One region of the Nonomuraea sp. B1E8 genome, then DNA from elsewhere that is predicted to be linked to it. Evidence: riboswitches for the same ligand, from Rfam matches in the RefSeq annotation. Region 1 holds a riboswitch; the other holds the start of a gene.

Region 1 (3,400 bases):
TGAACGCCTGCGCCCACCTGTCGGTGAGGAATCCGGCGTGATCGGCTCCCAGAATGCCTTCCAGGACCTCTCGCGCCACCTCGTCGGGCAGCAGGGAGAAGTATTCGGGCGGCGCCCACGGCGTGTGGCTGAAGTGGGCGATGCGCAGGTCCGGCCGCTCGGCGCGGAGCATCGCCGGGGTCAGGGTCAGGTGGTAGTCCTGCACCATCACCCTGGCCTCGTGGCCGGCCTCCTCGGCCAGCGCCAGCGCGAACGCGCCGTTGTAGTCGCGGTAGGACTCCCACTCGCGGCCGAACTTGGTGCCGAAGAGCGGCGCGTTGGGGATGTCGTAGAGCAGGTGGTTGACGAACCACAGCGTGGAGTTGGCCACGGCGTTGTAGGCGCGGTGGAAGGTGGCGGGCGGGATGTCGAGCATGCGCAGCGGGCCGGTGTCGTAGCCGGCCTGGTCGATGCGGCCGCCGGGGGCCAGGCGCACCGCGCTGCGGTCACCGTCGGACAACGCCGCGCAGACCCACAGGACGCCGTCGTCCTTGGCCACGCCGGACAATCCCGACACCAGCCCGCCGCCGCCGCGCCGCATGGTCAGCTCGCCGTCGTCGGAGACGGTGAAGGAGACGGGGCCGCGGTTGGAGGCCACCAGGACGTTGTTCACCGCGCCCGCTCCGGCCGCGCGGGCCGCCGGCAGGGCGGCGAGCTGGTGTGAGACCTCAAGGTGACTCCTTCCGGCTGGCGGGTCGGTGCAGACGGGACCACACTGATCATCGTGGTGAACGGCCCATCGGAAAAGGAAGGATGCCAACAAGGCTCCCTATGACCCTAGGATCCCAGGCATGGCGCTTGATGAGCTAACCGAGGAACTCGCCCGCTCCGCCGCGGCCGGAGACCACCGTGCTCTTGGCGAGCTGCTGCGGCGGATCGAGCCCGATGTGATGCGTCACTGCGCCCGCATCCTGCCCTACCACCAGGACGCCGAGGAGGCCTCCCAGGACACCCTGCTGGCCGTGGCGCGCAACATCGGGCGCTTCGAGGGGCGGGCCAGGTTCAGCACCTGGCTGCACATCGTGACGGCCAACTGCGCGCGCACGACCTACCGGTCGCTCAAACGCCGGGCGGCCGAGCAGAGCTCGGACGAGCTGCCGATGCAGAAGCCCGACGTGCGGCGCGTCAGCGTGATCGCGGGCTCGCGGCTCGACCTGCTCGACGCCATGGAGGCGCTGGAGGCCGACAAGCCGGATCTGGCGCAGGCGCTGGTTCTGCGCGACATCGTCCAGCTCGACTACAACGAGGTGGCCGACCAGCTGGGCATCCCGCTCGGCACCGCGAAGTCGCGCATCCACCAGGCGCGCAAATATGTGCAGGGCGTGCTGGGAGACGACTATCGCTGAGATCGTACGTCTCATTATTTGAGACGGGAGGACGTTTCCGCCACGTGGGCGGGTAGAGTCCGAGTCGACAACTGAATATTGCTCATCCAGAGGGGTGGAGGGACCGGCCCTGCGAAGCCCCGGCAACCCTCCCGGCTTGTGACTCGCGACCTGGCGAGGCCGACCGGGACAAGGTGCCAATTCCGGTCTGTGGTCAAGGTGGCCGCAGACGAAGATGAGGGAAGGCCTCGCTTCATGTCGCACGATTTCGGTCCCGCCGTCGGTCTGTCCTGCCGCGAGTGCGGCGCGCGTTACCCGCTCGGTCCGAGCTTCGCCTGCCAGGAGTGTTTCGGGCCGCTCGAAGCGGCCTACGAGTTCGGCGAGGTGACCCGCGCGGCCATCGAGTCGGGCCCCGCCAACATCTGGCGCTACCGCTCGCTGCTGCCCGTGCCGGCCGACGTCGCCGACAAGCCCAACATGAACCCCGGCTGGACCAAGCTGGTCAGGGCCGGCAACCTCGGGCGGGCGCTCGGCATCAGATCCCTCCACGTCAAGGACGACTCGGGCAACCCCACCCACTCCTTCAAGGACCGCGTGGTCGCCATGGCCGTCGAGGCGGCCCGCAACTTCGGCTTCCACACGCTCTCCTGCTCCTCCACCGGCAACCTCGCGGGCGCGGTGACGGCCGCCGCGGCGCGGGCCGGGCTGGAGGCGTGCGTGTTCATCCCGGCCAACCTCGAACAAGCCAAGATCGCCATGGCCCGGGTGTTCGGCGGCCGGCTGGTCGGCATCGAGGGCACCTACGACGACGTCAACAGGTTCTGCTCCGAGTTGATCGGCGACCCGCTCGGTGACAAGTGGGGGTTCACCAACATCAACCTGCGCCCTTACTACGCCGAGGGCTCCAAGACGCTCGCGTACGAGATCGCCGAGCAGCTCGGGTGGCGGTTGCCCGAGCAGATCATCATCCCCATCGCCTCGGGCTCGCAGCTCACGAAGATCGACAAGGGCTTCAAGGAGCTGGTGGCGCTGGGGCTGGTCGAGGACACGCCCTACAAGATCTTCGGGGCTCAGGCGGCCGGGTGCTCGCCGGTGTCGACCGCCTACAAGGCGGGGCACGACGTCGTGCAGCCGGTCAGGCCCGACACCATCGCCAAGTCGCTGGCCATCGGAAACCCCGCTGACGGGCCGTACGTGCTGGACATCGCGCGGCGGACCGGAGGGGGCGTCGAGGACGTCACGGACGCCGAGATCGTGGCCGCCATCAAGCTCCTGGCCTCGACGGAGGGCATCTTCGCCGAGACCGCGGGCGGCGTGACCGTGGGCGTGCTGAAGAAGCTCACCGAGACCGGGCAGCTCGACCCGGAGGCCGAGACCGTGGTGCTGAACACCGGCGACGGCCTCAAGACGCTCGACGCGATCAGCGGCGACGCCAGGCCCACGGCCGTGATCAAGCCCTCCCTCGACGCGTTCCGCGCGACTGTCTGACAACCAGGAAAGGCGAGGTAAACCATGAGCGTTTCTGTGCGGATTCCCACCATTCTGCGCACCTACACCGGGGGCAACGCGGAGGTCAGTGGCGAGGGCGCGACTCTTCGTGACGTGCTGGCCAAGCTGGACTCTGACTACCCGGGTATCGGCGCGAGAATCCTGGATGAATCGGGCAAGATTCGGCGTTTTGTCAACGTTTATGTGGGGGAAGAGGACGTCCGATTCGCCCAAGGGCTGGACACTCCGGCGCCGGAGGGCACCCAGATCTCCATCATCCCCGCCGTCGCCGGCGGTTGAGTGCGGCAGATCACACTTCGGCGAAGGCGCCCCTTGCGGGCGCCTTCTTCTTTTCCCAGCAATTCAACGTTGAACCGTCGATGAGAGGAAATGCGCAGTCTGCGGATTGACTCTGTTGCCAAACCCCGTGCCACAGGTATGGTCGAGGGCGATCGCCTGGCTGATTTTCCGTTAAGTCAGGCGATTACGGGTCTCGCGAAGGAATGGGCGAGGTCTGGGAGCCCAGTAAGAGGAGTCGGAAGTGGCGC
Region 2 (3,400 bases), on a different contig from region 1:
TAGAAGCGGGATCCTCCGTCGCGGGAGTGGTCTCTTCCGTCTCCTCCTCCAGCGCCCGCTGCCTGGCGTGCCTGCCGCGCATGCGGATGTTCAACAGCTCCACGATCACCGAGAACGCCATCGCGAAGTAGATGTAGCCCTTGGGGATGTGCTGGCCGAGGCCCTCGGCGACGAGCATCACCCCGATCAGCACGAGGAACGCCAGCGCCAGCATCTTGATGGTCGGATGCCGGTCGACGAACCTGCTGATCGGCCCGGAGGCGAACAACATCACCAGCACCGCCACCACGACCGCCGCGACCATCACGCCGAGCTCGTCGACCATGCCGACGGCAGTGATCACGGAGTCGAGCGAGAAGACGACATCGAGCACCATGATCTGCACGATCACGGACGTGAAGGAGGCCGCCGCGGCCTTCCTGCCGTCCTTGCCGTGCGGCCCCTCCATGCTGTGGCCGATCTCCGTGACGCTCTTGGCCAGCAGGAACAGGCCGCCGAGCAGCAAGATCAGATCGCGCCCCGAGATGTCGTGGCCGAAGACCGCGAACAGCGGATCGGTCAGGCGTACCACCCACGACAGTCCGAGCAGCAGGAGCAGGCGGCTGATCAGCGCCGCGGCCAGGCCGAGCACGCGGGCCCGGTCACGCTGCTCCGGAGGCAGCTTGCCCGCCAGGATGGAGATGAAGATGATGTTGTCGATCCCCAGCACGATCTCCAGGGCGACAAGAGTGAGAAAGCCGATCCAGATCTGCGGGTCGGCCACCCATTCCAGCATTTACGCACCTCCAAGGCATGTGACGGCGGGTCTCCCGATAGCAACGACTCAGTTGCCCCATAAGTTCGCCCGCTTGCGATCCATGCCCGGGTACGGGTTATAGTCCTTGACGTAGGTCATGAGTGCCAGCGACAAGCCCCGGCTAGCTGGCCGGCAACCCTCGCGTCCGCGGCGGGGTGCCCCGGGTGAAGACCTGGTCCGTCACGAGGTGTGGCGGGCAAGCGCGGGCTCCGCTGGCTGCTCCAGGGGTCCGACGACCCCGAGGAGGACTGCCGTGTCCACGCTGACGATCTTCAGGTCCGCCCACGTCCGAGCGGACGAGGCCCCCGCCACCACCGAGGAACGGCGCGTCCCCGCCGTGCTCGGCGCCGACCTCAAGGTGCCGGTCAAGGGCGGCAGGCTGGTGAGCTACGCCAACCTCGACTACGCCGCCAGCGCCCCCTGTCTCGCGCCGGTCAGCGCGGCCGTCGCCGCCGCGCTCCCGGCCTACTCCAGCGTCCACCGCGGCGCGGGCTACGCCTCCCAGCTCACCACCGCCCGCTACGAGCAGGCCCGCCACACGGTCAGCGCGTTCGCCGGCGCCCGGCCGGACGACGCCGTGATCTTCACCCGCAACACCACCGACGCCACCAACCTGCTCGCCCGCTGCCTGCCCGAGGGCACGACCACCGTGGTCTTCGACACCGAGCACCACGCCTCCCTCCTCCCCTGGCCCCGGTCCGTACGGCTGGCGCCACCCGCCTTCCCCGGCCAGGCCGTGCGCGCCGCCGACGACGCACTGGCCGCGATCGACGGGCCCAAGCTGCTCGTGGTCACCGCCGCCTCCAACGTCACCGGCGAGCTGTGGCCCATCGCCGCGCTGGCCCACATCGCGCACCGCCACGGCGCCAGGATCCTGGTGGACGCCGCGCAGCTCGTACCGCACCGGCGGCTCAACCTCACCGCGCTCGACCTCGACTACGTGGCCTTCTCCGGGCACAAGCTCTATGCGCCCTTCGGGGCCGGCGTGCTGATCGGGCGGCGTGACTGGCTGGCGGGGGCGGAGCCGTACCTGAAGGGCGGGGGCGCGGTCCGGTCGGTGGCCGGCGCCGTCGAGTGGCACGACGACCCAGAGCCGCGGCACGAGGCGGGCACGCCGAACGTGCTCGGCGCCATCGCGCTGGCCGCGGCCTGCGACGCGCTCACCGCCACCGGGTGGACCCCGCTGGTGCGCGAGGAGGAGCGGCTGATCGCCCGGCTGCGGGCCGGTCTCGCCTCGATCGAGGGCGTACGCGAGCTGTCCCTGTGGGGGGAGGACCACCCGCGCGTGGGCATCGTGTCGTTCACCGTCGACGGCCGCCCGGCCCGCGAGGTGGCCGAGGTGCTGTCCGGCGAATACGGCATCGGGGTGCGCGACGGCAAGTTCTGCGCGCACCCGTTCGTCCGTCACCTGGTGGACGTGCGCTCGGGCGGCGGTTGCGAGGACGGCACGGCATCAGCGGTGCGCGCCTCGATCGGCATCGGCACCACGCAGGAGCACGTGGACCGGCTGATCGAGGCGCTGCGCGACCTCACCTCCCGCTGAGGTCAGCCTTTCGGCGGTTCGCCGCGGCGCGGTGGCGGCTCGTCGCCGACCAGGGCGTCGATGTCCCGCATGTCCTGGTCGCTGAGCTTGCTGTCCTTCGGCGCGCTCGACTGCCGGGGCACCTGGGGCGGCTCCTGCTGCGCCGGCTCGGGCGTCGTCGGGCCCCCGGCCGCACCGGTCGTGGTCGTGCCACGCGTGGCGGGCGTGCGGGCGGCGAGCTCCGCCTCGGCCGCACGGCGTTCGGCACGCCTGCGCGACATCGTGCGGACGATGCCGTCCAGGCCGAACCTGCCGCCGCCCAGCACGAGGAACAGCAGGCTCAGCGTGCCCAGGGCGGCCGGCAGCTCCCAGCCGTTGTCGGAAGTCATCGGGGTGAGCCCCCAGTGCACGAAGAAGATGGCGCCCAGCATGTTGATCAGCAGCAGCAACGCCACCGGCCTGACCAGCAAGCCGAGAATCAGGAAGATGCCGCCGACGGTCTCCACGACGGTCGCGTAGGAGGCGGCCAGCTCGGGCAGCGGGATCCCCGACTCCCTGAAGCCCTGCGCGGTGGCGCCCAGGCCGCCCTGCCACTTCTGCCATCCATGGGCCAGGAAGATCACGCCCGTCACCACGCGCGCGATCAGGGCCGCGACGTCGAACAATACCCTTTTCATGGTGATTTCCCCCCCATTCCAGGTATCCCTCCCCATGTCCGACTTCGGGATGCACCTTCATACCAAGCTTTGACCGTCCGCCCCGCGCTGGATCGACACCCACGACGGTGGCAGCATGGCCATATGACGGAACGTGTGGTCGGAATCGGTGCGGGCGCGAAAGAACTGGCCACCGAGGACATGATCCTCAACATCGGCCCGCAGCACCCGTCGACCCACGGGGTGCTCAGGCTCCGGCTGACGCTCGACGGCGAGCGCATCGCCACCGCCGAGCCGATCATCGGCTACATGCACCGCGGCGCGGAGAAGTTGTTCGAGGTCCGCGACTACCGCCAGATCATCATGCTCGCCAACCGGCACGACTGGCTGTCAGGGTTCGCCAACGAGCTGGGCGTGGTACTCGCC

Evidence for each region. Region 1 has a riboswitch for S-adenosylmethionine ahead of thrC (threonine synthase). Riboswitches for the same ligand answer to the same signal wherever they lie in the genome.
Region 2: another riboswitch for S-adenosylmethionine. It lies ahead of ABGA98_RS20670 (aminotransferase class V-fold PLP-dependent enzyme); the one in region 1 lies ahead of thrC (threonine synthase).

The regions. Positions count from the first base shown of each region.
Region 1 is NZ_JBDPLS010000023.1:27,934-31,333, forward strand. It holds gene ABGA98_RS43335 (trehalose-6-phosphate synthase) at 1-652, opposite strand, end outside; gene ABGA98_RS43340 (RNA polymerase sigma factor) at 831-1,385, shown strand; SAM riboswitch class I at 1,465-1,606, shown strand; gene thrC (threonine synthase) at 1,620-2,852, shown strand; gene ABGA98_RS43350 (MoaD/ThiS family protein) at 2,877-3,152, shown strand; gene ABGA98_RS43355 (cold-shock protein) at 3,394-3,400, shown strand, end outside.
Region 2 is NZ_JBDPLS010000005.1:592,713-596,112, forward strand. It holds gene ABGA98_RS20665 (TerC family protein) at 1-775, opposite strand, end outside; SAM riboswitch class IV at 890-1,005, shown strand; gene ABGA98_RS20670 (aminotransferase class V-fold PLP-dependent enzyme) at 1,134-2,339, shown strand; gene ABGA98_RS20675 (DoxX family protein) at 2,342-2,995, opposite strand; gene ABGA98_RS20680 (NADH-quinone oxidoreductase subunit D) at 3,119-3,400, shown strand, end outside.